3 regions of the Lysinibacillus sp. NPDC097287 genome follow, and region 1 is predicted to be linked to each of the others. Evidence: riboswitches for the same ligand, from Rfam matches in the RefSeq annotation. Region 1 holds a riboswitch; each other region holds the start of a gene.

Region 1 (10,117 bases):
GATTGCGTAATAATTCTTTAACCATGTGATAGTTCTCCTTTGCGATATGTATGTAATTAACAAAAGCATATCACGCTTCTCTCGTAAAATCGAATGAATTCCATGTGTGAACATAAATAGTATGGTCTTAAAACTATTCTTGGATAATGTGTGAAAACCCATAATTAACTCGTAAAGTAAAATATTTTCTTAGATATGGTATAAATGTTCTGTTTGGTGTAAAATTGGATATGCGACGGGTTATTTGATCTGTATTCTCCACAATTGGTTGGGTGTACCAATGGATTGGACAAGTAATCTAGTTGAAGTAATCACAAATAGGATGGAGGAATAAAAAATGGAAGAAAAAGTAGCGAAAAAGATTCGTAATGAACAGTTACGAAGCAAAGTAGTAACAGCCCAGGAAGCAGCATCTTGGATTTCGGATGGCATGGTACTTGGTATGAGTGGATTTACACGTGCTGGTGACGTAAAAGTGGTACCGCTTGCACTTGTAGAAAAAGCGAAAACAGAGAGTTTCAAGGTAGATGTATATACAGGTGCATCACTTGGACCAGAAGTTGACCAATACCTAGCAGAAGCAGGCGTTATTCGCAAGCGTGGACCTTTCCAAGCAGATGCGGGTATCCGTAATAAAATTAACAGTGGTGACATCACATTTGTTGATGCTCATCTTTCACATAACGCAGAGTTAGTACGCCAAGGAATCATTGGCCCAATCAACTTCGCAATTATTGAAGCGACTGCTATTACAGAAGATGGTTTACTTATTCCAACAACTTCTGTTGGTAACTCACCAATCTTCGTACAAGAAGCTGACCAAATTATTATCGAGCTAAATGTAGCGCAACTTGATGCATTAGAGGGTGTCCATGACATTTATGTGCCAGGGCCACAAGGTAAGCGTGATCCAATTCAGTTGCTAAATGTATCTGATCGTCTTGGACAAATCGGTATCCCACTAGATCTTAATAAAGTAAAAGGTATCGTTGTTTCAGATATTTTAGATGCTCCATCAACAATTGTTCCTGCTGATGAAGAGACAGATACTATGGCGAATCACTTACTTAATTTCTTACGTGATGAAATTAAAGTAGGTCGATTAACTACGAGCTTGCGACCAATACAATCTGGAGTAGGTTCAGTAGCAAATGCTGTATTACTAGGTTTCAAGGATTCTGAATTCGAAAACTTAGAAGTGTATTCAGAAGTATTACAAGATGCAGTATTTGATTTAATCGATGCAGGCAAAGTAAGCTTTGCATCTGCTACTTCTATCACTCTATCTGAAGAAGTAGGAAACCGCGTGTACGGTAACTTTGAAAAATACGCTGACAAACTAGTATTACGTCCACAAGAAATTTCAAATCAACCAGAAATTATCCGTCGACTCGGGTTAATTTCTGTGAATACAGCGCTTGAAGTAGATATTTACGGTAACGTAAACTCTACACATGTATCAGGCTCAAGAATGATGAATGGTATTGGCGGTTCAGGAGACTTCGCGCGTAATGCACGATTAGGTATTTTCGTGACGAAATCATACGCAAAAGGCGGCAGCATCTCAAGTATCGTACCAATGGTGTCACATGTAGACCATACAGAGCATGATGTAGATGTCATCGTAACAGAGCAAGGAGTAGCTGATTTACGTGGTTTAGCACCGAAAGAGCGTGTTGGTCTTATTATCGATAACTGCGTGCATCCAGATTATCGCGAGCAATTATGGGCTTACTTCAATGATGCAAATGAAGCAACAGGTGGCCACCATACACCACATGACTTAGAAAAAGCTTTATCTTGGCATGTGAATTTAGCGAAAAATGGCACAATGAAAGATCCTGCGTTCTCTAAATAAAATGATGGAAAAGCCTTGAAGTCGACGTTCAATCGTCCTTCAAGGCCTTTTTTATTTTATAGTAAGCCAATCCACTTCCAGTATGTTGCTGAGAAGAGTAGTACAAGCAGATAGCCAATAATCGTTAACGGAATACCCGATTTTAAGAAATCCTTCCCGCTGAATGCACCTGTACCATAGGCTAGCATATTTTGAGGTGCACTAATTGGTAATAAGAAGCCGAAGCTGATGACAAATTGTTGGACTAATACGAAGCCGACTTGGTCAACATCCATCGTAATGGTTGTAGCTAGGGCGATAAATACTGGTATTAGTGCAGAAGAAAGACTTGTTGCGCTTGCAAAGCCTAAATGTATTAAAATGTTGAAAATAGATACGAGTGCAATTGTCGCTAGAATCGGCATAGAGTCTAGGCCAAGTGAACCGAATACAGCGTCAGACAACCACTGTGCTCCTTTGGTATCAAGTAAAATCGTACCGAGTGCAATGCCGACAGCGAAGACGATAATGGTGCCCCAAGGAATAACCCTTTCAACATCTTTCCATGTATATACACCAATTTTTGGTGTTAATAAAATTGCGATCGCAATAATGGTTACAGTAGTGGTATCAAATGGATGTAACTTTCCTTCTGTTGCCCAGAAAAATAATAAAATAATAGATGTAATGATTAAACGAATTTCGGGTCCTTTTAATGGACCAAGTTCAGCTAATTGCTTTTTAATGACATTACGTCCACCCTCGATATTATTCGTTTCAGGTTTAATTAGTGTAATCATAATAAAGAACAATGCAATCGACATAATGATTGAGAAAGGCGCTGCATAAATGAACCATGCGCCCCATGAGATATCAATGCCGAATTCTTTTTGAATAAAGTTCAATGCAACCATATTTTGCGCAGCAGCCGTTTTAATACCAATATTCCATATGGAAACGGCCTGAACAGAGGTGATGACGAGCAGGGCAGCAAGTTTACTATCACGTGGTAAACCGAAAGCTGCAACCATTCCCAGTAAGATTGGTACAACTGCGCCTGCACGAGCAGTAGCACTAGGAACGAAGAATGCTAGAACTATCGATACTAAAATTGCGCCGAAAACGATTGCTTTTGTTTTTGTACCAACCATCGATAAAACCCATAAGGCCAAACGTTTATGTAGATTTGTGATTTGCATGGCAGCCGCTAAAAAGAGTGCTGCTGCCACTAGTGCTACAGCGGAGTTACTAAAGCCTCCAAGTGCCATTTTTAACGCAGCTTTTGTGCCAAGTTCAACTGAAGGATCCTCCATAGAAGGCGCAAGACCGAGTGATACGGCAGAAATCGCAATGATCATCGCAGAACTGACGGGATAGGACACAGCTTCAGTTACCCAAAGTATGATAGCGAATGCTAAAATAGCTAAAGCACGTTGACCCACTACAGGTAAGTCCCCGTTGTTTGGTAAAAATGTGATAATAAGTAGGGCTGCGAATGCTAAGCCAATCCATAATGGTTTTAAATTTCGTTTAGGGACCGCTTTCTCGAAAGTAGACATAATGATTCATCCTTTCAATTTACAAGTATAGTTACAACTACCCATAACATCGGTTGGTTAGATGTTTTATTAAGAAAGTAATTTGTAAATTAATTGTGAATTTTGGAAGGATGTAAAATATGCTCTGTTTATAGAAAACATGGATTTATAAGAGAGAATTCAAGGTCATGGAAAAGACAAAATTCTATTTTAATATTATTTCTTCTTAAAAGCGGATGTTACCTTTGGTTCGGTTCCTTGAACGAGCCGCTTAATATTTTCAAGGTGCAAAACAATTGCAATGATAAATAGTCCAATTGCAATTAGGGTAGGGCCAATGCCTGGAATCCATAAATAAGTCGCGGTACAAAAGACAAGATAAAATTCAAGTACACCTACGATTAAGTAATTTGTAGCGAATGATAATATGACAAATAAAATAAGTGCGAAAAGACCAATTTTCCAATCGACTGCTAGCAAAATACCGATTATGGAAGCGGTCCCCTTGCCACCGTTAAAGCCCATATGAAACGGGAAATTATGCCCTAAAATAACACCAGCAGCAATCGTATACGTAAGTAGCCAAATTTGTTCCACTGTAAATAGTGAGGTATCTGCAAAATAAAGATGTACAGCAATTATTGCTACAACGCCTTTTCCAATATCAATGAGAGCTACTAAAATACCGTATTTCCATCCAAGAGAAAGCGTGGCGTTTGAGGCACCAGCATTGCCATGTCCAGCTTTTTTCAAGTCAACGCCCGAAAAAAACTGCGCTACTTTAGAGCCATGAATACAGCCGATTAGGTAACCAACTAGGATACATATAATGGCAAATTGAATCATAAAAAGCTCCTTTCAAAAAATATTTATTTTTAGTAGTATATGTATTTATAGTACGGGATTTAGCAGACGGAAGGTTCAGAAAATATAAAATTTTAGTATTGACAGAAAAATAGACTATTGTTTATACTGTGTAACAACGATGGAAATTGAATCACATACTCTTATCAAGAGCGGCGGAGGGATAGGCCCTATGATGCCCGGCAACCAGCAAGTGACGAACTTGCTAAGGTGCTAATTCCTACAGATTCTATACTTGGATCTGGCAGATAAGGGGAGGAAAACTTGCAACCGCAACCCTCTTCTTAACTGAAGGGGGTTTTTGTTTTCTACACAAAAATCCTCCTCATCTCCGGTACCATCGTAAAAAAACAACCAATAAGGAGGAATTATTCAATGACAAATTTTAGACCAGAAACACTACTACTACACGGTGGCCAAGAGCCAGACCCAGTGACAGGCTCTCGTACAGTACCGGTTTACCGTTCGACAGCTTTCGTATTTAAAGACACTGCTCATGCGCAACGTCTTTTCGCTTTAGAAGAAGCGGGCAATATTTATACACGTATTACTAACCCAACTGTAGAGGTATTTGAGAAACGCGTCGCTTTATTAGAAGGCGGTACAGCGGCAGTAGCACTTTCATCTGGTGCAGCGGCTATCGCGTTTTCAATCTTAAACCTTGCAGGTACTGGCGATGAAATAGTGGCAGCGAGCTCTTTATACGGAGGCACATATAACTTACTTGCAAACACATTACCAAACTACGGTATTAAAACAATATTCGTAGATGAAACAAATCCAGAAAACTTCCGTTCAGCTATTAATGAAAAAACAAAAGCAATCTTCGCTGAAGGTTACGGAAATCCAAGCTTAAAAGTATTAGATGTTGAAGCAGTAGCGAATATTGCACATGAAAATGGCTTGCCATTGATTATTGATAGCACATTTGCTTCTCCTTATGGCTCAACACCAATCGAATTCGGTGCAGACATCGTTGTCCACTCAGCAACGAAATGGATTGGCGGTCATGGAACAACATTAGGTGGTGTTGTTGTAGACGCAGGGAAATTTGACTGGACACAAGGTCGTTTCCCAGGCTTTACAGAACCAGACGCATCTTATCATGGTTTACGATACGGAATTGATACAGCAACGGCTGCATTTGCCACAAAACTGCGCGTGCAATTACTTCGTGATTTCGGCCCAACATTAAGTGCCGATGCGGCTTTTAACTTATTACAAGGTTTAGAAACGCTTCATTTGCGTATCCCTAAACACAACGAAAATGCACAAGCAGTCGCTGAATATTTACGCAACCACCCATCTGTGGAATACGTAAACTACAATGGCTTAGAAGATTTCCCAACACATGATCTAGCGAAGAAATATTTGAAAAATGGCTTCGGTTCAGTGCTCACATTTGGCATAAAAGGTGGACGTGAAGCTGGTCGACTACTGATCGACAGCGTAAAATTATTCTCGCACGTGGCAAACGTAGGGGATGCAAAATCATTAATTATTCACCCAGCATCTACAACGCACCAACAGCTTTTGGCTGAAGAACTAATCCAAACTGGTGTATCTGAGGAGCTCATTCGCTTATCAATCGGTTTAGAAGCTATAGAAGATATTATTGCAGATTTAGAACAAGCAATTGTACAAGTTGTAGCTGCCGGGCAAGTAGAAGCCTAATCCTAATTAGAGTACTTTAATTTTAGATAAACTAGATTGATAGTTGTAACGTTTGCGTATTTTCCCATTCGAAATGCCTCATTTGGTAATACGTAAAACGTTGCTATATCAAGACTTCATCCCATTCGATGGATTATCTGAATTTTTTTAAAAATAATACCAAGTAATTTTATAAGTTTTGTTGACCTCTTTAAAACCTTGTTATATACTAGGGATTAAGTTAAACGTTAGAAGGCTACCAACCGTAACGAATAACTATATAATTTACGTTTTCATAAGTGCCCCCTCACTTTTGAATATATAGCAAAGATCGAAAGTAGCTACATAGCCAGCAGCTACTTTCGATCTTAAAGAACTGACGGAGAAGGAGTGTTTGAAATGGGAAATGTTTATAGTGCACAGAACGTTGCATCGTATCTTATTTATGAATTAAATGAAAGTGATGAGTTTGTGAATAACATGTCCATTCAGCACTTACTTGCGACAGTTGAAACACGATGGCAACAGGCTTTTGGACACACTGCCTTTCAAGAAGCCGTGTATACAGAAGAGAAAGAGTATACAGTGAAGGAAGTATTCGATACGTACACGGTACATACTGACCACCATATTGCATTGCCAGCAACGGAGTACTATTTAAAGTACGGTACATTTCAGTTAGTAGAACGCACGTATGCGATACCAAGCTTCACGCAAGATGAAGAAAAGGTTGTACAAGCGGCTTTAGCACAATATCGCTATGTACAACTAACTAAAGCAAGCTAATTTTCTTTCATATATTGAATCTACAACTCGTTCTCTAAAATAGGGGAGCGAGTTTTTTACTCCAAAAGTAAATAGACTATTATAATAGAAGGAAGTAAAGATAAATGGGCAATCTACACGAAAGAATGAAACGTCAAAATTTGTTCAAAATTATATAAGTGTTAAAAATACGTATAATATATAGTATGAAAACGATTTCTTTTGCACATCTAGGAGAAACAAATGTCCTTCCTAGAAAGATTTTTCTTGTACATTGTATTTTTTTACGTTACAATTTTCTTTAAGTTAAATTTTGAATTATTTGAATTTGTGTGATGCACAAATTTTTTTATAAAAACTTTGGAGCGTACGTTGGAGGGAATGACAGTAATGGCAACAATAAAGGCAGCAATCTTAGGGTTTGGAACAGTTGGGCAAGGAATCTATCATATTTTAAATGAAAAACGAGAAGAGCTTAAGAATAAGTTAGGCATTGAGCTAGAAGTTGCAAAAATTTTAGTAACGGACACTAGTCGTGAGCGTGTACCAGGTACAGCACATTTAATGACAACGAGCATGGATGAAGTTTTAGCGGAGCCAGGCATGCAGGTCGTTTTTGAAGCGATTGTCAATGAAGAACCTGCATATGGTTATTTAAAACGTGCAGTAGAGCATAAATGCCATGTAATAACTGCAAATAAGGTGATGTTTGCAAAACGTGGTCTAGAGCTGCAACAGCTAGCTAAGAAAAATGGTGTCTTTGTAGGATTTGAAGCAACAACAGCAGGCGGTGTACCTGTTATTAAAACGATGAAAAACATTCTTCTTGTAAACGATGTAAGTCGTATCCAAGGCGTTTTAAACGGTACATCTAACTATATTTTGACGAAAATGCGTGCGGAAGGTTGGTCATTCGGAGATGCATTAGCCGAGGCGCAAAAACTAGGATATGCAGAGGCTGATCCGTATAATGACGTATCTGGTCAAGATGCTTTCAAAAAATTAATGATTTTAAGTGCACTAGCATTTGGTGCGCAACCAGACTGGGCTGACGTAGAGGTAATAGGTATTGACAATATTTCAGCAGAGCAAGTGAAAGAAGCAAATGAAAAAGGCTTACGTTACCGCCATGTAGCAGAGGTTGAAAAGTTAGCAGATGGTAAAGTGGTAGCAAAAGTCGGCCCATTATTAGTTGATAAAGAACATCCACTTTATCCAGTCGATGACGTAAACAACGCAGTAGCACTGAATACAAATTATATTGGCACATTAACGCTAGTTGGCCCAGGTGCAGGCATGTATCCGACAGCAAGTGTTATGGTCGAAGATTACGCAGAAATTATCGGCAAACGTGCAGGCTTTGTTGTGACGATTTAAAAAATTCCCGTGCAGGCAAATTCGCTGCACGGGAATTTTTAATTTGTACTCTTAATCCTCATCTTTGACATCAATATCCTCAGGAACTGGTGTGTTACGCCAAATTTCAATTTCTTCTTTAATGCGCTCGAGCTGATCAAAATAAGTACTGAATTGGCTGCTATTTATGAGCAGTTGTTCTCCATCGTAAACAGAGCGGATACGTCCCTCATAGATGTATCGAAGTACCTGCTCCTCTGGCATACCGAGGTCGATGGCAGTTTCCTCTAATGTTTTATACATATTGTTCGCTCCTTTTTGTTGGTACTATTATAACTTTTTTTGTGCCAAAGCGCCTATTAACTTATTGGATGAAGAAAATGGGAAATAAGAATTGTTTGATGATTTTGTAGTGGTATAGTTGAAGGTAATAATGGTAAGGATAGAGGTGCTGTTTTTGAGTATATATCCATATTTTTTTGTATTGGTTGCGGCGATATTATGGGGGATGACTGGTACAACACAAACTTTTTTAGATGATGGTATCTCTCCGGTAGCAGTAGCAGCGATACGCTCAGCTATTGGTGGCGGATTGTTATTAGTTGTTGCAATGGTACTAGGTAAAATACGGGTACGCACGTGGTCATGGAAATGGACATTATTGGCTGCAGCAAGTATTGCGTTATTCCAAGGGTTATTTTTTTCATCAATTCGATTAACAGGTGTTGCCATTGGTACAGTAGTAACGATTGGCAGTGCGCCAGTTTTCTCTGGTGTGTTAGAGTGGTTGCTATGGAATGTACGTCCGACGAAAGTTTGGGGACTAGCGACAACGTTAGCAATCGTTGGTTGTGTACTTCTATTTGTTAATAATGGTGAAGCAGTAGTACATATGGGTGGGGTTATACTGGCATTATGTGCAGGGGTGTCATTTGCTTTTTACACAAACGTTAGTAAAAAGTTAATGATGCGAGAGGAAGCATTGCCGGCAGTTGCTATGACATTTTCGGTGTGTGCATTATTGTTATTACCGTTTTCAGCTAGTGAAGGTTATAGCTGGTTAGCACAGTCACATAATTTATGGCCCATGCTTTTCATGGGAGTTATGTGTACAAGTGTTGCCTATTTATTGTTTTTAAGTGGTTTGCAAAAAATTAGTTCATCTTCTGCAGTTACATTATCGTTAGCAGAACCGTTAACAGCGGCAGTGTTAGGCGTATTCTTTGTAGGAGAATATTTAAGTGTGACTTCCTGGACTGGCGTGGCTATGCTTCTCGGAGGTATTTTGGTATTGACGCTCGGAAGCAAAAATACAAAATGATATACTAGAAAAGGGGAAGCTCAAGATTTTTTGTAGCGCCCCTTTTTTGGTTCTACACCAAAACATGTCCTTGACTTAAAAACTATGTAAGCACATGGAACGAAAGGCGGCGACTCCTTGGGGATTAGCGAACAGCTTGAGACCCCGCAGCCGCAGGAGCGTAAGCGACGAGGAGGCTCAAGGTTCGCCCCCAGGAAGCTCTTGCTCTGCGCTAAAGCAAAGCGTCCGCCTGTAGTGGAATGTGCTGTTAAGTGCAGACTTTGGTGTATAGACCCTTTTTTCTTAAGAATTTCTTCATTTTTATGATAACAGGATATTAAGAATTGGCGGTTACAATATTACTTGAGAGCGAGGTGTATATCATGACGAAGTTAACAGTTCTTGTAACAGATGATGATCAGGATATTCGTGATGGTATTGAAATTTACTTAAAAAATGAAGGCTATAATGTAATCAAGGCTGCGGACGGTGTTGAGGCACTCGAAAAGCTAGCCAACAATGAAGTACATTTAATTATTTTAGATATTATGATGCCGAATATGGATGGCATTACGGCAACTTTTAAAATTCGTGAAGAGCGCAATATTCCAATCATTATGCTCAGTGCAAAGGCAGAGGACGGTGATAAAATTCATGGGTTGTCAGTTGGCGCAGATGATTATGTCACGAAGCCATTTCATCCATTAGAGTTATTAGCGCGTGTAAAATCACAGCTGCGTCGTTATGTACAACTTGGGACGTATAATGACGGAGCTGCAAAGGTAGAAATTGACGGGCTTGTGC
Region 2 (10,117 bases), on a different contig from region 1:
ACCACAATAACACCGTAAAATACAATCGTGCCGTATTGCTGATATACATTTATAAGTGGAGGATTCAATTCCGATCTAGGAATTTCAAAAACAATAAAACCATTCGTTTCATCATCACCTAGAAATGCAATAACGGTAAAAGGATCTCCGTCATATCGCTCTTTGATAAACTTAGTCGTAAATGCTGGTGACCACTCTAATGGTAATTCCTCTTTAATATTAACACTCGTTAATAACGTTCCATCTTCACTGACCCAAAACATTGAGGCCTCAGGATATTTTTCCTGCCAATCTTCAAAAAGTTGATCTATTACTTCAAGTTCGATAGCTTTTATTTTATTTGCTTCGGCATGCCATTGTTCCTCAAGCACATTTTCATTGAAGTGTTCGCCATATTGATTTTTATTAATACTTTCCTCAGTTTTAGCAATCCCCAACACAAATACAGCAAGAATAAAGTACGCTATTTGAACAATAGACATTGCCAGTAAAATAATAAGCATATACTTCGCTAATAATGATCGGAAAAATTTCATAGCTTTACCCTATAACCAATGCCACGAATCGTTTCAATAATCAGCGGCTTGGCTGGATTTAATTCTATTTTTTCTCGCAAATACCGGACATGCACCATCAAAGTTTTATCGCCTTCTATGTAAGCTTCTCCCCAAACCCCTTCATAGAGTTGTTCCTTTGTTAGTATTTGATTTAAATGACGAATAAAATATTGAAATAAATAAAACTGCTTACCCGTTAATTGGATTTCCTCACTGTCATTACTATTTATTACTCGCAACTCTTTAGTATGTATTTTTAGGTGCTGAAGCTCTAATACATCATCATTCTTTTGATATCGCCTTAGTAATACTTCCACACGCGCTACTAGTTCATCCGGATGGAAAGGTTTTGTTAAATAATCATCTGCAAAGTTTAGCCCCTCAATTTTGTCTTCTACCGCTGTGCGTGCGGAAAGCATTAAAATCGGTAATTCACTATTTTCTCTCTTGATTCTTTTCCCGATAGAAAAGCCATCTAATCCAGGCAGCATAACATCCAAAATGACAACATCGGCAAATCCTATGTACTTCTCAACTCCTTCGCCAGACTCTAACCACCTAACCTCAAATCCTCTTTCTGTTAGCTCCTTCGTCACCCATTGCCCAATTTCTTTTTCATCTTCTATGTATAAAATACGAAACAACTGCAATCATCTCCTATTTTCAAGTCATTTGAAATACTCATTCTGTACCAGTATACATTTACTGAAATTACCAATCAATTAATACTCTGAGGCATCACCATACCTTGGGGTTGATTTCCGTTCCGGCTGGGCGCTTTCCAGGGGGGTCATCTGATAAGCCGCTTCAGGGCAACAGGATGTTGGTCACGAAGGCGTTGTCACAGGACGTGACGCTTTTAGCCTTCGTTCCTTAACACTTATCCCCCAGGAGTCGCCCAGCCTCCACTTCAATCAGCGAGCATTCTTATATTGTTATACCCTTTTCCCAAATGTCGCCCCCAGATTAGGATAAAAAACTATTCTTTTTACTTGTTCATCTATCAAATTTTCAAATAAATATACCCAGTGCTTATATAAGATCTTACTAATCTTCAAGGAATTCATAGTAGGTAGCTTTGAATCGAATGACTTCATCCACTTATCTTCAGCAAACAAATTATAAAAAAGTCAAAGCGCTCAACAGTTGATACGACACAATAGGAACCTCTACGTTTCTATGAAACCAAAAAGTGCGTACTTTTTTTAATGCATGCAAGGCTACATAATAAAAAAGCAATGAAATACCGACTCAACTGGAGGACAAAATAATGATTAATAGTTTACAAGATACAATCAAATTAAATAATGGAGTAGAAATGCCAGGGTTTGGCCTTGGTGTATTCCAAGTGGAAAACGATGCAACAGCAGAAATCGTAAAAAATGCGATTGAGGTTGGCTACCGTAGCATTGATACTGCTGCTATTTACGGTAACGAAACAGGTGTTGGTGAGGGCATTAAACTAGCACTAGCATCTACTGGTTTAAAACGTGAGGATTTATTCATCACATCTAAAGTATGGAATACTGGTCTAAGCTATGCCGAAACAGTAGCAGCTTATGAAGAAAGCCTACAAAAATTAGGACTAGATTACTTGGATTTATACCTCATTCACTGGCCAGGTAAAAATAAATATGCAGAATCATGGAGAGCACTTGAGGATCTATACAAAGAGGGCAAAATCAAAGCAATCGGTGTATGCAACTTCAACATATCTCACTTACAAGACTTATTAAAAACAGCTAGCGTAACACCAGTTATTAACCAAGTAGAATTCCACCCACGTTTACAACAAATAGCGTTACGTTCATTCTGCCAAGAGCACAATATTCAATTAGAAGCTTGGGCGCCATTAATGCAAGGTGGACTTCTTGAAGATCAAACGATTGCGAAAATCGCAAAAAAATACGGCAAATCAAATGCACAAGTTATTTTACGCTGGGATATTCAAAATGGTGTTGTCACAATTCCTAAGTCAGTACGTAAAGAACGTATGATTCAAAATGCAGACATCTTTGACTTCAGCCTTACTAATGAAGAAATGGAAGTAATGAATGCCATGAACCTAGACAAACGTGTTGGTCCAGACCCAGCAGAATTTGACTTCGTACTGTAATAGAACTTCATAACAACACAAGTAGAAAAAGCCTTAAGGTATCTACCTTAAGACTTTTTCACTTATATTAAGATGGTTGCATAACAGCAATATCCTCATCACGTTGCATTAGAAGAACATCTTCACCATTATCAATTAATTTTTCGATATGGTTTTCACCCCACGTGCAAAGTAAGTTAAGCACGGGCTCCAGTTCATGTCCATACGGTGTTAATGAATATTCAACCTTGGGTGGTACTTGATTGAACACTTTACGATTGATTAATCCACATTGCTCTAATTCTCGCAATTGACTCGTCAACATTTTTTGTGAAATACCAGGAATTAATCGACGAAACTCATTCGTACGTATCTGGCCATGGTGATTGAGATGACATAGAATAATAGGCTTCCATTTCCCACCGATTACTTCAAGCGTGGCTTCAACACCAATATTATAAACTTTCTTCATCGTGAACCCCCTGTATTATTCAAAAGTAACTAAAAGTACCCTACATGCTTCTTTAGTACGTATGAATAATACTACACCCTATTTAAAATATCAAAGGAGTGCTCAATATTATGACAAAATCAACAACACCAAATGCCAAACTAACACTCCTCGCTCTAGCGATCAGTTCCTTTGGTATTGGTTCTACAGAATTTATAAGTGTGGGGCTACTCCCGCTCATTACAAATGACTTCGGTATCTCATTAAGTACTGCAGGCTTAACCGTATCAATCTATGCATTAGGTGTAACAATTGGAGCACCACTTTTAACAGTTTTAACGTCTCGAATTGATCGTAAAAAGGTTCTATTACTCGTCATGGCACTTTTTATCGTCGGTAACTTATGGGTTGCTATGGCACCTACGTTCTCGTTACTACTAATAGGTCGTATTATTTCAGCTTTAGCACATGGTGTATTTATGTCGATTGCCGCTGTCATTGCCGCTGATGTCGTAGCACCAAATAAACGCGCAAGTGCCATTGCATTTATGTTTACAGGTTTGACTTTGGCAACTGTGACCGGCGTTCCATTAGGGACTTTCATCGGTCAAGTAACAGACTGGCGTATGTCATTTGTTTTCATCGTAATCATCGGCATAATTGGTTTAATAAGCAATGCATTACTCGTGCCAAGTAATCTATCAAAGAGTAATCCAATTTCGATACGTGATATGGGTAAAGTTTTGGGTAATGTACGAATGCTGTTAATTCTTTTCATTACAGCAATCGGTTACGGCGGCGTATTTGTCGTATACACATATGTATCTCCCATTTTAGAAAAACACATGGGATACTCCCCTCAAGCAATCGTAGTTATTTTAGTCGTCTACGGGATTTGTGTAGCAATAGGAAATACTGTAGGAGGACGCCTTGCAAATAATAATCCTTTACGCGCATTATTCTTCATCTTTATCAGTCTTGCTCTAGCACTACTAGGCATTAACTTTTCATTAGAATCTCAGATTGTTGGTCTAGTTATGGTTTTACTTATGGGGCTATTCATGTTTATGAGTGTACCCGGCTTACAACTCTATGCCGTTCAGCTATCTGAAAAATATGTACCCACAGCTACTACGATGGCTTCAGCGTTAAATATTTCTGCCTTCAATATCGGAATTTTTCTAGGATCTTACGTAGGTGGATTGGTTGTACAATATCAATCATTAAAACATACACCCATTTATGGCTTCCTAATGGTCATGCTTGCAGCGATCGTCACATTAATATGGATAATTTTCGAAAACAAACAAAAAGACAGCTATTAAAAAACTACGTCATAAGTCAAAGCATTGACCTATGACGTAGCCTATTTGTTTAGATTATTCTTCTTGTCCAGAAGGATTTTTTCCTGTTGCTTCAATCACTTCAGGCGTTCCATCTACTGTTTCTTCTTGTTTATTTTCAGCAGGTGGTGGTGTAATTGCAACCAATGTATAGTCATCCTCATTTAAAATTTCAAACGGGAATTTATTTCGAATATCTGCGACATACAGTGAAGTACCAATCGCCACATTCGACACATCGATTTCTAGTGCTTCTGGTATATCTGATGGTTTCACCTTCACTCTAACCTCTCGATGTGGCTGTAAAAGAAAACCACCATCTGCCACGCCGATTGCATCCCCTACTAGTGTCACAGGGAGATCGACTTCCAACTCTTCTGTCATATTGATGGATTTAAAATCTAAATGCTTTATATTGCCCTTTAACGCACAACGCTGCAGTTCATTTAGTACAGCATTCACTTTCTTCCCATCAACCTCTAATTGAAATACACCATTAGTCCCCGTTTTCGCTAACACTTTAGCAAACGCTCTTGCATCCAGTGAAATTGCAGTAGATGCCAATTGATAGCCATAAACGACACCAGGAATATCACCACTTTTTCTAAGCTTAGTTAAAGTCGATTGAGGGCCTGCATTACGTTTTTTTGCAGTTAATACTGAACTCATTATCATTCTCCCCTTCCATGGAAACTCATCACATAAAAGGTTTTGCCCGTTACACCAGTTTTTATACCTAAATCATTGACTAAATCGTTGTTCAAAAGTAGCTGCACATTCGAGTTCAAACCAAAAATCACACGCTACACCTAAAAGCAGAACAATTCATAAGATATAATATCAGCTATTGAATTGGAGGAATTTTATTGTATTACAATTACTATCCCTATTATTCCTACTCAAATCATTATCCGATGTGGGTAATGGCAAATCATTCGTCTCTCGCTCAATTCCCTAGTCAATTGGCAATGCCGACAAATAATAATTCATTTCCACCTGTAAACACGCGTCAATTAAAGATTTCAGCGAAAAGTATGCAGGCCATAATGCAACAATCTCAGTTGCTAACAAGTAAAATTGCAGATTCAGAACAGTTCGCCCACAATCTCATGAGTGCTGCACAACTTTCAAATAAAGCAGAAGTTGACAGATTAATTACCTCAACTGGTATTACTATTAAGTTCGACACAAAATTCACACCAGATGGCATTCAAATTCGTTTTACTGAACATGCTTGTTGTGGACTGACATTAATATTAGATTGGTGAATCAAAAAAAGTAGTGGATACATCAATTAACAGAGTATCCCTATTGAACTTGTAAACTTCTATTTAATATGATAAAGTGGCTGTAATATATTTCCGAAAATTCACACACTTATATTCTTATCAAGAGAGACGGATGGGTTGTCCCTATGAAGTCTCAGCAACCAGCTCTAGCATGTTGCTAATTCCAATCGGTGAAAATCACCTTAAAGATGAGAGGAATAACTTCAGTTAGTATGCACGAGGGCCCTCTTTTACAAATTGGGTTCTCTTTTTTTATCTAAAATATTAGGAAAGCAGGAAACACATTATGACAAATGATCTTTTACAAGCACTTCAACTATTGAAATCAAAAGAATGGGTCGATTTAACACACACATTTGGACAAGATTCGCCACACTTTTTTATGTTTGACGATGCAAAATTTGAGACGTTATTCTCACATGAAGATGGATTTTTTGCACAACAATTCACTTTTCCTGGACAATACGGAACACATATCGATCCACCCATTCACTTCGTTCGAGATACACGCTACTTGGATGAATTAGAACTGAAAGAGCTTGTCCTACCACTTGTCGTTATTGATAAATCCAAGGAAGCAGAATCCAATAATGACCTTTCGTTAAGTGTGCAAGATATTCTTGACTTTGAGGAAAAATACGGAAGAATTGAAGCTGGGACATTTGTTGCACTTCGTACGGATTGGAGTAAACGATGGCCTGATAAAGAAGCTTTCAACAATAAAGATGAGGATGGAAATAATCATATACCTGGTTGGGGATTTGAAGCGTTAAAGTTTCTATTTGAAAAACGAAAAGTAAATGCTATAGGTCATGAAACATTCGACACTGATTCAGCAGCTGATTTTCGTAAAAACGGCAAGTTAGATGGTGAATATTTTGTACTCGACCAAGATACATATCAAATCGAGCTCATGACGAACTTGGATAAGCTACCACCAAAGGGTGCAATTATTTTTAATATTGTTCCGAAACCCGAAAAAGCATCTGGGTTCCCTGTACGTTCATTTGCTATTTTGCCTTGATTATATGTTTTAAAAATGTAAAATACTAAAATAAAAAGGGGCTATCAAAATCATTTTTAATGACTTTGATAGCCCTTCTCTAGTTACTCTATAACATTTTTCTATCACTTCATAAAAATACGCTAATAGCTCCGAGTAACACTTTCAATTCCAACGTTACACTTTGAAAAAATGTAAGTTGGCATAATATTATTCACATACAATTCACAAGTGGTCATTTTATACTACAGCGTTCAATAGTCGACACCTATCTGGATTGGTTTGAATAACACCATAAAGTTGCTTATATAGAGCAACTTTTGCACTTAATTTAATTAACTACTATCAAATCCTCCACCAACTACAGATGCCGTTGTAAGACAAATTTAGTAATCTTTGCTCTTAAAAACAATATGAGAAAGTAGCAGGTATTGTATTAATAATTCCAAAGGAGTATACCAAATTACATATAATTGATAGAATAAGAGAACATTGATTAAATATATTGAATTATTACATACAGAGTATTACTAGAACAAAAGGAACGATAATTAACCCGATGTAAAGGAGTTGGTTCTTATGGGATTTAACATTTACTATTACGAAAGTAATGTAGATTGCAAATTTTGCAAGAAGCATTTTACAACATACAAAGTACGTCCTAATCGCTATAAGATCATTGAAGAACATACCGATTTCATGCCAGTCTATGAAGGTTTGAATCCATTATTATATGAAGTAGCTGTCTGTCCTCATTGTGGCTATGCCTATCATAAGTCCATGACAAGAACCTATGGGCCATTCATGCTACTGATTAATGAATTGTACATTAAAGAGCTCCAAAAACCGGTGAACATTTGCCAGGAGCGCACGATAGATGATGCGATTGTTAGCTACAAGCTAGCCTATCTTGTGTCAAAATCTTCGATGGAAGAGCCTCTTCTAATGGCAAACCTAGCTTTGAAAATAGCGTGGCTCTATCGATTAAAAAATGACCCTGAAGCTGAAATGCGCTACTTACAGTCTGCAAGGGAATTTTACAGCAAGTCTTTTGCTACCAATCAAGAAGGCGAGGAGCGAATTCAATTTTTAAATGCAGAGTTGAGTCTTCGTCTTGGAGATATAAAAGATGCAAAGAAGGGATTCTCCCGCTTAATCTCGGATCGAAGCGTTTCAAATAAATACAGGAAATTAGCCCGTAATCGTTGGGAAAATTATAAGTATGACGAGAACCCTATCAATATCACCGAAACCATCAATTAAAAGGCGGGGAGCGAAGTAGAATGCAGCTGTTTGGGAAAAAACTAGATGCGAGAGAAGAAGATATTTTTTCGGAATTACTTCATTTTTTACTAAGAAAAAACAATCGTAACTTATCAAATGATGAAGTCGTTGAATTAACAGGCGTTTCTTCCGACTTGCTTTATAAATGGGTGAAAGCAGGAAAACTAAAAAACACTATTTTCCCCAATATTGGTGCCCCGTGCGAACGATGTGGCAAAATTACGCAAGCTAGAACCTGTGTTAGCTGTTCATCCTCCATCGTCAATACATTAAAACAAGAAGAAAAAGATCAAGCATGGTTTAAACAAATTCAACGAAGAGACCGACAACCAAGCACATATCACTATAAATAATAAAAGGAAGGGCACCCTTTATGCTAAGTGCCCTTTTTGTCATCTTCAGTTAGGTATCCATTGAAATATGATCCCATTCTTCATCAAGGTGCCCCATCATCCAGAATAATCCCCTACGTCTTTCAATGATGATACTTTCATTCATACCTGCAGGTGCTTCTTGTTCATGTATTCGACTATTTACACAAGCCCAGTGCAATCTATAAATTTTGTCTGCTTCATCCATAATCTCCGCCTTGTTTCGCATCGAAGTTTTGACATAAAAATGTTCGAACGACTCACAGCTTGAAACAACTTTGATTGCATACTCACAGTCGCAAACATCGTCAGGAAAATCGAGTGTATCAACAAGACCCAATGCCCAAATAAGTACCCAGTATGCTTCATATTGCCAAGAAATATCGACCGCTTCTTGCCTATTCGGTTCTTCTGTATGGAAAAAATCTCTTTCTTTGTTGGTCAGGTATTCGTCCACACCATATCTCTGCAGCATATTCATGAAGAAGTCTTTGGATTCATGTATATCTCCCCCTTGCACCACATCGCACGCATATTGGATAACAATTAATAACGCAACAGCTCTTCTTGCTATATCTTCCTGTGTTCTAAACTGATAATGCGCTAAAGGTGGAAGCTGAGGTAGTGAATTAATAAATGAAATTCCCTTTTCATTTAAATAAACAATTGTCTTATTCTTTCTTTGTTCGCCTTCTTCAGACGTAACTTCATGTCCCATTATCTTTCTTGTACAACCATGCGGTCTGAATTTGGCAGGTCCTGATTTCCCATCAGGATAAACAATAACAAGACCATCTTGATCTAGCAAAGTACCGTTTGGTAAAAAGCCAATTCCACCTATTTGTGCTAGCAGGCTAGTAAATAACTGCATCTGTTCTTCATTAATTTCTTTCTCCATTTCGATAGCAATCATCGTATTTAAAACGGATATTTGTGTCAACACCAACCCTTTAAGATTCTCATCTTCAAAAGGAATTTCATCATAATACCCCATCATCCCAGGAATATTTTTGTCGAAGTAATCTGGATCTGTATCTTCTGAAATAATCCTTATTGTAATTTTAGATTTGTTGAAAAGCGTCTTAGATTGAATAAAATATTCATTTTCATTTCTCCTGATTCGAAAACCTTTTGTGAAAACATCTATAATCCCATTTCCAATATCATCAGTATCGTTCTTAGAAGCGTATACCGTGAAATACTTCAAACTCATCTCTCCTTCGCAGCACGTTATTTGAAATCTTAAAGTTCTATTAGTTATCTTGCATTAACGATTATACCAACTAAATATTACCATAAATTAAGCTAGTCACAAATGACGGAAAAGTGAGCAATAGCCAGGGGAGAATTGACGGAAGTATAAAAAAGACGGCCTTCCTTTAACAAAAGAAAGCCGTCATTTTAATCTTACAACGTTTAATTATTGATGGTAACCCTTCTATAAATTACTTCTGTGCAATTCTAGTGATTTCTTTACCTTATTAAAGCGGGAATTTCAACGGTATTGATACTCTTCTGCATCATCACTCACTATTGGGTGCAGAGGCATCTGGTCTATCCCCTAAAGGCACTTTCCAATACCACCATTTAAACTTAATAGAGATGACAATACATATAATCGAAATGGCTGCATAAATACCTACAAATGACCAATGTTGTCCGCCAAGCAGCATGGCTGGACCCGCAGACCATGCAAATAACTCAATCGGCGTATTCAGCGGGCC
Region 3 (10,117 bases), on a different contig from region 1:
CTGTGTATATGCTGCACCCTCTTTAATGCTTTTCGCAAACGTCATTTGCTCTTCGCCTGTTAAGCCACCTTGATTGAATTCACCTACATGAATAAATGGTTCAGTCCCTTCAGCCGCCTTCTCAACCTGAACGTTATACATGCCTGTGAACAAAATCATAAATGCTGTCGCTGAACAAATCAGTAATGTATCAATGTATACAGAAGCCGCTTGCACAAGACCTTGTTTCGCAGGGTGTGAAACTTCTGCTGCTGCAGCAGGGTGCGCACCAGTTCCTTGACCTGCTTCATTAGAGTAAATACCACGCTTAACACCCCAAGCAATTGCTGAACCGATAATACCGCCAAAAATTTCTTGTGCGCCAAATGCACTTGTGAAAATCAACGCAATTACATTAGGTACTTCTGAAATATTCATCACGATAATGATAATTGCCATGATCACATATGCTAACGCCATGAAAGGTACGATAAATTGGGCAGCATTTGCAATCGATTTAACACCACCAATAATAATTCCACCAAGTAATACTACGATAATCAAGCCTGTAATCCATGTTTCAATACCAAAAGCGTTTTCAACTGCTCCTGCAATGGCATTCGCTTGAACACCCGGCATTAAAATAAGCATAGCGATTAACGCTGCAATTGCAAAAATAATTGCAAACCATTTTTGCCCCATCCCTTTTTCAATGTAAAAGGCAGGACCACCACGGTATTCTGTTTCCTTTTCTTCTTTATAAATCTGAGCTAATGTCGATTCAACATAAGCAGTTGCTGCACCAATGAAGGCAATTGCCCACATCCAAAATACTGCACCAGGTCCACCCATACCGATAGCAGTAGCAGTACCAGCGATGTTACCAGTACCTACGCGGCCTGAAAGTGCGATGGATAGAGCTTGGAAAGAAGAAATCCCTTTTTCAGACTTCTCCCCCCTAAACATTAATACAAACATGTCTTTAATGTGTCTCACTTGGACAAACCGTGTAATAATAGTGAAAAATAATCCAACTAATAAAATGCCATAAATAAACCACGGTCCCCATAAAATATCATTAAGCGTCCCTACGAGTGTCTCCATTTTATCCCTCCCCATTCTTTAATTTCCTATTTAAGACATTATAGTATTACACTTTTCAGAAAATTACAATATTTTTTCTAGATCAATACTATCTTGAAAAATTATTGCTAAATAGGGAGAAATATAGGTTATTTTACAATATATCCTACTGAGCGAAGTACGTTATTCATAAAGTCCCTCATATAGATAAAAATCTCTTCACGCTCTACCTCGTGAAACAGATTATGATAACATTTTGGCCATTCTTTATATTGAATTTCAGTTAAATCCTGCTGAAAGAGCCAGTGACGAGCCATTCTTATATCTGTAATAGAATCTCTTTCCCCGGTCATCACAAGCATAGGCTTATTTGGGAATTCACCTTTTGGCAAAGCTATTAAATCTTTTTTTAGCATTTGTAGGTCACGATACCATTTTACTGAAACAACTGTCATAAAGGGGAAATCATCTTTCATCTCCTCTATGCCTTCCACACTGCGTGTTAATTTACCAAATCCAATTTCATGGGTCATCTTTACGTTCGCAGTTAGTGCACTTAAAGTCGTTAAAGCGTTCGATAATTTACCTGGCTGTAATTTCAATTGCAACCATGGAGAACTTAAAATAATTCCTGCACACTCATACTTTCTCTTATGCATCATACGTAGTGCTAGTGTTGCACCTAGTCCATGCCCAATTAAAAAAACAGGTAACTCATATGAAAAAGCATTTTCTATAAGCTGTCTTGTATATTTATAATATTCTTTAAAATCCTCATCATGGGCACGTGAAAACTGCGCTTTTGTCCCATGATTCGGTAAATCCCCCATTACTACGTGGAAGCCTTCCATTCTAAGTTTTTCTATAAGCCACGCATACCAGCGGTGATTCTCATACGCACCATGAAGAACGGCAATTACAGCCTTGGCTTGTCCATCAGCTTCCCATTTCCACATTTAACATACTCCTCCTGAAACTTAGTTACACAATTATTATAACGAATATCATGATTTTTTAACATTATTCGACGATTTATCTAAACAATCGTCGAATAATATTAAATACTACTGATGTTTGTAGATCTACATGTTGTAGGATTTTTAGCCATCTTCGCATAGTTGTAGCAAGCTTTGGCTACTATTTTTATTGTAAACGAATATATCGAACAAGTATGATACAAAATCTGGATGAAGTATTTTTCTTATTTAAGTGATGCTTCTAGTATAATTACTAAATGGCGTAATTGATTTTCACCTTTCTAATAACTTGCGTATTTGATACGATAATATCACATCACGTAAAAGAAAAGAGGCGGTTAATTTGATCTATCCTTTTAAAGATAAAACCCCAGACATTGATCCATCTGTCTTTATTGCAGACTATGCTACTATTACAGGCGACGTCAAAATTGGGGCTGAATCAACAATTTGGTTTAATACGGTTATTCGAGGGGATGTATCTCCTACAATTATCGGTAAACGAGTAAGTATTCAAGACCTTTGTTGCTTACATCAAAGTCCTAAATTTCCACTAATAATTGAGGATGAAGTAACAGTTGGTCATCAAGTGACACTACATAGTTGTACAATTCGGAAAAATGCTTTGATCGGCATGGGCTCTATTATTTTAGACGGGGCTGAAATTGGCGAAGGTGCCTTTATCGGTGCGGGTAGTCTAGTACCACCGGGTAAAGTAATTCCTCCTAATAGCTTAGCTCTAGGACGCCCAGCCAAAGTCGTTCGTGAATTAAATGCAGAAGATAAAGAAGATATGGAACGCATTGTTCGTGAATATGCTGAAAAAGGACAATACTATAAATCACTGCAAGAATAAGGGAAAAGGGGAACTAAGATAATTTCTTAGTTCCCCTTTAATCATTATAGACCAGCTTTAGCTCTTAATACGTCAGCTTTATCTGTCTTTTCCCATGGTACATCTAAGTCAATACGACCGAAGTGACCATATGCTGCTGTTTGTTTGTAAATTGGGCGACGTAGGTCAAGCATTTTAATAATACCTGCCGGACGTAAGTCGAAGTATTCGCGGATCCATTCCACGATTTGGCTTTCTTTTACTTTACCTGTACCGAACGTATCAACAGCGATTGATACAGGTTGTGCTACACCAATTGCATAAGCAAGTTGTACTTCTGCACGATCTGCAAGTCCAGCTGCCACGATATTTTTCGCCACGTAACGTGCTGCATACGCTGCAGAACGGTCAACTTTTGTTGCATCCTTACCAGAGAATGCACCACCACCATGACGCGCATAACCACCATAAGTATCAACGATGATTTTACGGCCAGTAAGACCTGCATCACCTTTAGGTCCTCCGATTACAAAGCGTCCTGTTGGATTAATGAAGTATTTTGTATTTACATCTAATAATTCACTTGGTACAACAGGTCCAATCACAACTGCTTTCAAATCAGCTTGAATTTGTTCAAGTGTCACTTCTTCATCATGTTGTGTTGAAATAACAATCGTATCCACACGTACTGGACGGTTATTTTCATCGTATTCAATCGTTACTTGTGTTTTACCATCTGGACGTAAGTATGCTAGTTCGCCTGATTTACGTACTTCGGTAAGACGACGAGCTAATTTATGTGCTAAGCTGATTGGTAAAGGCATAAGTTCAGGCGTTTCGTTACATGCGTAACCAAACATTAGACCTTGGTCTCCTGCGCCAATCGCTTCGATATCCTCTTCTGTCATAGTTCCTTCGCGTGCTTCTAATGCTTGGTCAACACCTTGTGCAATGTCTGCAGATTGCTCACCGATTGCAACTAATACAGCTAGGTTTTCAGCATCAAAACCGTACTTCCCACGCGTGTAACCAATCTCTGCTACAGTATCGCGTACGATTCCTTTAATATCTACATAAGTAGAAGTAGTAATTTCTCCTGCTACCAATACTAGGCCCGTTGTTACAGTAGTTTCACACGCTACACGTGCATTTGGATCTTCTGCTAATATGGCATCTAAAATTGCATCCGAAATTTGGTCACAAATTTTATCTGGATGTCCTTCTGTCACACTCTCTGATGTAAACAGTCGACGGTTTGTCATTTGGTTTCCTCCTATTACTCTTGCGAATAGTGCTCGCGAAATTAATACGGTACTCATTACCCATGTCAAGTTCGCTCCAAAGGGAATGAACTTCAAGCCGTTGTTGCTGTCGTTTCACTTTCGCACAAAAAGACACGTTGTTGCTGTCGTTTCACTTTCGCACAAAAAGGCAGCTGCTGCTTAAACACGAGGATTTCGAAAGGCTTATCCCTACTTATAATAAGGAAGAAAATAAATATCGCTACTACGGTAGTTATTTTTACAAATAAAAAAATCCTCTACCCACGCTTATACATGAGGAAAGGATTTGTAATTTCGTAACCTTTCACTCTTATCGTTCAAGGGAAATTCCCCTGCATCAGGTTGGCACCAACGCATAACGTGAAATAAGTTATGCAGGTTGCCGGGTTTCATAGGGCCTGACCCTCCACCAGCTCGGGATAAGAGTATCCGTTCAATTCCACATAATACGCAAATCAGTTGCCTATGTCAAATATTTTATGACGTTTTCGCAAATTGTAATAAATTCTCATAAATATTTTTTTGAATTAGTATAGATTATTTAGTCAATTGTGTTATACTATTTTTGAAATTAAGAAAATCTCCCTGACTCAGGGAATACTATAAAAAAGGATGGTATTTAATCGATGAATTCAGTAGAAATTGCAAACGAACTGAAGGAATTATTAAGCGGCGAGAACATTAAAGTTCAACTTTCAGTACCACAATTAGTAGAAAAAGCTACATCTCGTGGTGAAGCATTGTTAACAGTAGATGGCGCAGTTAGCGCAGAAACTGGTAAATACACTGGTCGTTCACCTAAAGATAAATATACGGTAGAAGAAGCAGGCTCAAAAGATCAAATTGATTGGGGCAATGTAAACCAACCAATTTCATCTGAAGTATTTGATAACTTATATGTAAAAGTAGTGAACTACTTAAAAGAAAAAGATGAACTTTTCGTTTTCAAAGGCTTTGCTGGCGCTGATAAAGATTCACAATTAAGCATCCAAGTGATCAACGAATACGCTTGGCACAACCTTTTTGTTCATCAATTATTTATCCGTCCAACAGAAGAAGAATTAGCATCTCACGTTGCAGACTTCACAATCGTTTCAGCTCCTAACTTCAAAGCAGACCCTGCTGTTGATGGTACAGCTTCTGAAACATTCATCATCGTGTCTCTTGAAAAGAAAGTCATCTTAATTGGTGGTACTGAGTATGCTGGCGAAATGAAAAAATCAATTTTCGGTATCATGAACTACTTATTACCACAACAAGGTATCCTTTCAATGCACTGTTCAGCAAACGTTGGTGAAGCTGGCGATGTAGCACTATTCTTCGGACTATCTGGTACTGGTAAAACTACGTTATCAGCTGATGCTGATCGCAAATTAATCGGTGACGACGAGCATGGTTGGTCTGATAATGGCGTATTCAATATCGAAGGTGGTTGCTACGCAAAAACTATCAATCTTTCTGAAGAAAAAGAGCCTGAAATTTACCACGCAATCCGTTTCGGTTCTGTATTAGAAAACGTTGTGGTTGATCCAGAATCTCGCGTATGTGACTACGATGACGGTTCATTAACTGAAAACACGCGTGTTGCTTATCCAATCGATTACATCGAAAACATCGTAACACCATCTGTTGCAGGTCACCCAAAAACAATCGTCTTCTTAACAGCCGATGCTTATGGGGTATTACCTCCAATCAGTAAATTAACAAAAGAGCAAGCAATGTACCACTTCCTAAGTGGCTTCACTTCAAAACTTGCTGGTACTGAACGTGGCGTTACAGAGCCTGAACCAGTATTCTCTACATGCTTCGGTTCTCCGTTCCTACCACTTCCAGCAACAGTTTATGCTGAAATGTTAGGTAACAAAATCGACGAGCATGGCGCACAAGTATTCCTAGTTAACACTGGTTGGACTGGCGGCGAATACGGCGTAGGTTCACGTATGAAGCTTTCTTATACTCGTACAATGGTACGTGCTGCAATCGACGGTAAATTAAACAACGTTGAAACAATCCAAGACGCGGTATTCGGATTACACATCCCAACAGCTGTTGAAGGTGTTCCAACTGAAGTACTTAACCCTCGCGATGCATGGGCTGATAAAGCAGCTTATGATGTAAAAGCAGCTGAACTTGCTAATCTTTTCAATGATAACTTCAAGAAATTCTCAAACGTTTCTGAAGCAATTACAAAACTTGGCGGTCCTTTAAAATAAGACACATTCAAAGAGGAGACGAATAACATCGTCTCCTCTTTTTTTTACGATCTATAAGGATTTCACAATATCATAAATAACCTGATTCAACTCTGGTTGATGGACGCCAACCATCGTATAATGATTACTTGGTGTTACAAATGTTTCAATATTTTTTGTATAGTCCTTTGTGTCCTCAAAAAATGGGGCCGCAAACAAAGCAGGGAGAGGGCCGATCATACCAGTTGCTATCACTAACAGTACTGGACACTTCACTTTTCCTGCAATTGCCTTTGGATTATAGTCTGCAAAGCCTTGTAAATCTTCATTTATATTTCGAGCATTCATTTTGCTTTTCCATATTCCATCAGTCTCTACTACCTCGTACAATACTGCCTGTTCAATTTCTTCAGACCAAGTAATGCCTAACATCGTATAAAGTAGCCGCATCTCTTGTAAGTACTGCTCTTTTGTCTCATACGTTTTTTGTAATCGACTTAGTGATGGCTGTAGCATCATACTAAGTATAGGGTCAACTTTACAAGCACCATCTAAATAAACCGCCCCTTTTACATGCGGATGCTCACTAGCAATAATCGATGTGATAAATGCCCCCATCGAATGTCCGATAAGTATCGGTTCGTCTATTGCTAGTTTTTCTAGTAACAGTTGGATATCTTTTGCATGTTGTGGTACAGAACTCTTTTCTGCCGGGTCACTTTCCCCTCGCCCTGCCAAATCCACTGTCACCGTTTTAAAGTCTTCTTTCAACAGTTGGACTAAATGATAAAAATTATGCTGATGTCCCGTTAAGCCATGCAAAAATACAATCATGTTCTCACCTTGTCCATCAATTGTTACCGCTAAATTCCTTCCTCCTACGTCTACAAGCAATTTCTCCATTGCTCCACCCCTTTTGTGAAAGAAAATTCTAACAATTAAATGATAGCATGAGAGAAAATCAATCACAATTGCTTCAAAAATAACCTTATTACATAATCTGTTTTTCTTTTGCTTCTTTTAGCCACACAGGAAACTCCTCAAGTAATTGCTCATATAACTGTTCATCACTGACAGCTTCCATACTATCTAGATGAAAGAAATTAGCATTATCGACTACGCGTCCCTCCATTGTATCTAACTTACGTAAAACATCGAAGTTCGAATCTCCAATTCCTATAAATTGCCAAAACAAAGGTTTATTCGATGATTTAATAATAGAGCGCTTAATGCTAGCCTTACATCCCCCATCATTAATGAAAACAATAAATACAGGATCCTGACTAGGCTCTTCATATACATATTTTTTTATAACATCTGCCATAACTTGTGGCTCATCATTACGTCCAAATTTATGCACACTCGCATTATTTATGATTTCACGATCCACATAGCCAATAAAATCTTTTTCAGTTACCGCAGGCAGTCTTGAAAATTCATTATCATATACCCACACGTCTAGTGCCCCATCATCATCAAACTGACTGGCTACAGCGAGCATTCGTTCAACGGCCTCCTGTACTACACCCTCACTATAAAGCTTACGCATTGAACCTGAAATATCTAGTACAATCCCAACACGTGCGACAACACCCTTTAATTTCTTCTTCTCTAATACAATCTTAGCGGCTTGCTTCTTCAAATTAATAGAATTCATCTCACAACACCCCTGATAGTTAATAGATTACAAATAAATTATACAATATAATACAATTAAACAAAAATAAGGTTATGACCCATAAATTGTGGGTGATTTCCGATGGGCGTCCAGCCCCCACCCCAATCAAGGCGTTGGTTAAGATTAAATTTTGATTATACATTACTCTAAATCCTTGATTTTACGGCATATAAAAAGCTATCGTTTCGAATAAAGATTGATCAAAACGATAGCTTTCTTTTATTTTTTAGAACTGTGTTTTTATAAAAAAGATTGATTTTTTTAAATATTCCCACTCCACTAAAGCACTCCGTTAGCTTAAGTACACTATTTCACAAATTCTAGATTTCCTTTCAGTTATTACAGGAATGCTGCTCTTAGCGAAATAACAAAAGAACTCTTATAATTAAGAAAACCCCATAAAAGACACTGACTAAACTGCCACTGTAGCAGTTTACAGAAAGTCCGCTAAATATTTATTTTTGTAATAATTAATGAGTAAATAAAGGACTATACACAAAAATAAACGCTGTTTCCAAGGGGCAACTAATAGTTTACATCCCTGCAACGATACGGTTCTTTAATTTTTTAGTGTAAGTAAATATACTGTGGATAGGAGTTGATCATATGTATTTTTCTTCAAAAATAAAAGAAGAACGTCAAAAGCATAATATGTCACAACAACAGCTTGGAGAAAAACTTAATATTAGTAGACAATCTATTTCCAAATGGGAACGTGGAGAAAGTTACCCTAGTATTGAATTGTTAATTAAGTTAAGTGACATATTTGATATTACTCTTGATGAATTAGTAAAGGAGGATAATTCTTTGAAAGAGCAACTCATAAAAGATAGCCAAAAATTAGTCTATCCAAGGTGGAAATTATTTTTTGATATTCTTCTAATAATTGGATTTTTAATCATACTAGCTAAGATATTCATTGTAATAGGTAATAAGTTATTTGATTTAAATATTGTGTTCTTACAGGATTCTCTGTTATTTCAAATTGGACCTTTTTTTATGACTATCATTGGAGCAATTGGCAGCGAATCTCTAGCCAAAAAATACAAATAATCATTTTGGATTTAGAGTTATACACTAATTATTTAGGAAAGTCCCTTCAAACTATCTGAAGGGACTTTTTTCAGTATGTATCTTCTTCAACAAAACTGCTTCGTTAGTTTAAGTACATTTCTTCACAATCTTTATAGCGATATCCACATAAATATCCAATTAAAATCATCTCACCTCTAAGAAATCTACAGAGATGAGATGATTTTAATCAAACTTTATTATAAATAATCAATCTTTTTTACAAAGCTACACAAGGAACATTCTAATATTGATATCCTCTTTAACCAAAATTAGTCCAATTTATTGTAAAAACCGAAGCGAGCACTGATATATAAGATACATGTGACGAACCATATAAAAACAGTCATTCTGATAATAGAATGACTGTCATGTTCTTTATTGTGATTTCATCCAGTTACAAAGCTTTCGAACAACTTGTCGATTCACTTCTGGTGGGAAGAAATGCGTCAAGTTTTCATAATACCATGTCTCCACGGTTTTCTTTTCATCTTCTAAATAAAATTCAAGCTGCCTTGCATGCTCAACATCAACGTTTTCATCTCGTAATCCATGAATGATTAATACAGGTCCTGCTATTTGTTCTAATTCAAACAATGGTGTTCGAGCATCATATGCTTCAGGTACTCGATTTGGTGTACCCCCTATGACACGTTTCATCATACGACGCATATCCATCCGTTCCCAATATGTAGCTGTTGCATCTGATACACCTGCCCACGTTACAATGGATGTAATATCACTTCGTAAAATCGCTGTCCATAATGCCATCATGCCGCCACGTGAGAACCCAAAAACATGCACGCGGTTATTGCAATATTGCTTTAAAACTTCAACTCCATGCACTGCATCGAAGCGATCATCACCTGCAAACTCATCGCGTCCTTCGCCGCCCCGATTACCACGATAATAAGGTGCAAAAACAATAAATCCTTGTGCTGCAAACTGCGTAATACGTGGAGCTCTTACCATACCGACATTTTGTATGCCACCTCGTAAATATAGAAAGCCATCATATG

What was found. A riboswitch is a leader RNA that binds a small molecule or an ion and turns the genes downstream of it on or off. The one in region 1 is predicted to bind S-adenosylmethionine.
Region 2: another riboswitch for S-adenosylmethionine. It lies ahead of ACIQ2D_RS11420 (cyclase family protein); the one in region 1 lies ahead of ACIQ2D_RS12940 (O-acetylhomoserine aminocarboxypropyltransferase/cysteine synthase family protein).
Region 3: another riboswitch for S-adenosylmethionine. It lies ahead of metK (methionine adenosyltransferase); the one in region 1 lies ahead of ACIQ2D_RS12940 (O-acetylhomoserine aminocarboxypropyltransferase/cysteine synthase family protein).

What each region holds. Positions count from the first base shown of each region.
Region 1 is NZ_JBIWCX010000008.1:102,330-112,446, reverse strand. Features, by position in the region: gene chrR (class II chromate reductase ChrR) at 1-25, opposite strand, end outside; gene scpC (succinyl-CoA:acetate CoA-transferase ScpC) at 338-1,858, shown strand; gene ACIQ2D_RS12950 (DASS family sodium-coupled anion symporter) at 1,915-3,396, opposite strand; gene ACIQ2D_RS12945 (glycerol-3-phosphate acyltransferase) at 3,592-4,221, opposite strand; SAM riboswitch class I at 4,380-4,494, shown strand; gene ACIQ2D_RS12940 (O-acetylhomoserine aminocarboxypropyltransferase/cysteine synthase family protein) at 4,615-5,913, shown strand; gene ACIQ2D_RS12935 (hypothetical protein) at 6,292-6,678, shown strand; gene ACIQ2D_RS12930 (homoserine dehydrogenase) at 7,048-8,034, shown strand; gene ACIQ2D_RS12925 (DNA-binding protein) at 8,086-8,316, opposite strand; gene ACIQ2D_RS12920 (DMT family transporter) at 8,471-9,334, shown strand; gene ACIQ2D_RS12915 (response regulator transcription factor) at 9,697-10,117, shown strand, end outside.
Region 2 is NZ_JBIWCX010000007.1:23,561-33,677, reverse strand. Features, by position in the region: gene ACIQ2D_RS11455 (sensor histidine kinase) at 1-536, opposite strand, end outside; gene ACIQ2D_RS11450 (response regulator transcription factor) at 533-1,201, opposite strand; gene ACIQ2D_RS11445 (aldo/keto reductase) at 1,828-2,673, shown strand; gene ACIQ2D_RS11440 (winged helix-turn-helix transcriptional regulator) at 2,741-3,124, opposite strand; gene ACIQ2D_RS11435 (MFS transporter) at 3,235-4,428, shown strand; gene ACIQ2D_RS11430 (50S ribosomal protein L25/general stress protein Ctc) at 4,483-5,115, opposite strand; gene ACIQ2D_RS11425 (YuzC family spore coat inner layer protein) at 5,313-5,714, shown strand; SAM riboswitch class I at 5,829-5,930, shown strand; gene ACIQ2D_RS11420 (cyclase family protein) at 6,022-6,759, shown strand; gene ACIQ2D_RS11415 (DUF2225 domain-containing protein) at 7,318-8,001, shown strand; gene ACIQ2D_RS11410 (hypothetical protein) at 8,022-8,375, shown strand; gene ACIQ2D_RS11405 (DUF4272 domain-containing protein) at 8,425-9,600, opposite strand; gene ACIQ2D_RS11400 (sodium/glutamate symporter) at 9,917-10,117, opposite strand, start outside.
Region 3 is NZ_JBIWCX010000006.1:19,812-29,928, reverse strand. Features, by position in the region: gene ACIQ2D_RS10360 (alanine/glycine:cation symporter family protein) at 1-1,083, opposite strand, end outside; gene ACIQ2D_RS10355 (alpha/beta hydrolase) at 1,212-2,018, opposite strand; gene ACIQ2D_RS10350 (gamma carbonic anhydrase) at 2,383-2,895, shown strand; gene metK (methionine adenosyltransferase) at 2,940-4,136, opposite strand; SAM riboswitch class I at 4,465-4,583, opposite strand; gene pckA (phosphoenolpyruvate carboxykinase (ATP)) at 4,784-6,370, shown strand; gene ACIQ2D_RS10335 (alpha/beta fold hydrolase) at 6,422-7,252, opposite strand; gene ACIQ2D_RS10330 (vWA domain-containing protein) at 7,341-8,006, opposite strand; gene ACIQ2D_RS10325 (helix-turn-helix domain-containing protein) at 8,634-9,080, shown strand; gene ACIQ2D_RS10320 (alpha/beta hydrolase family protein) at 9,477-10,117, opposite strand, start outside.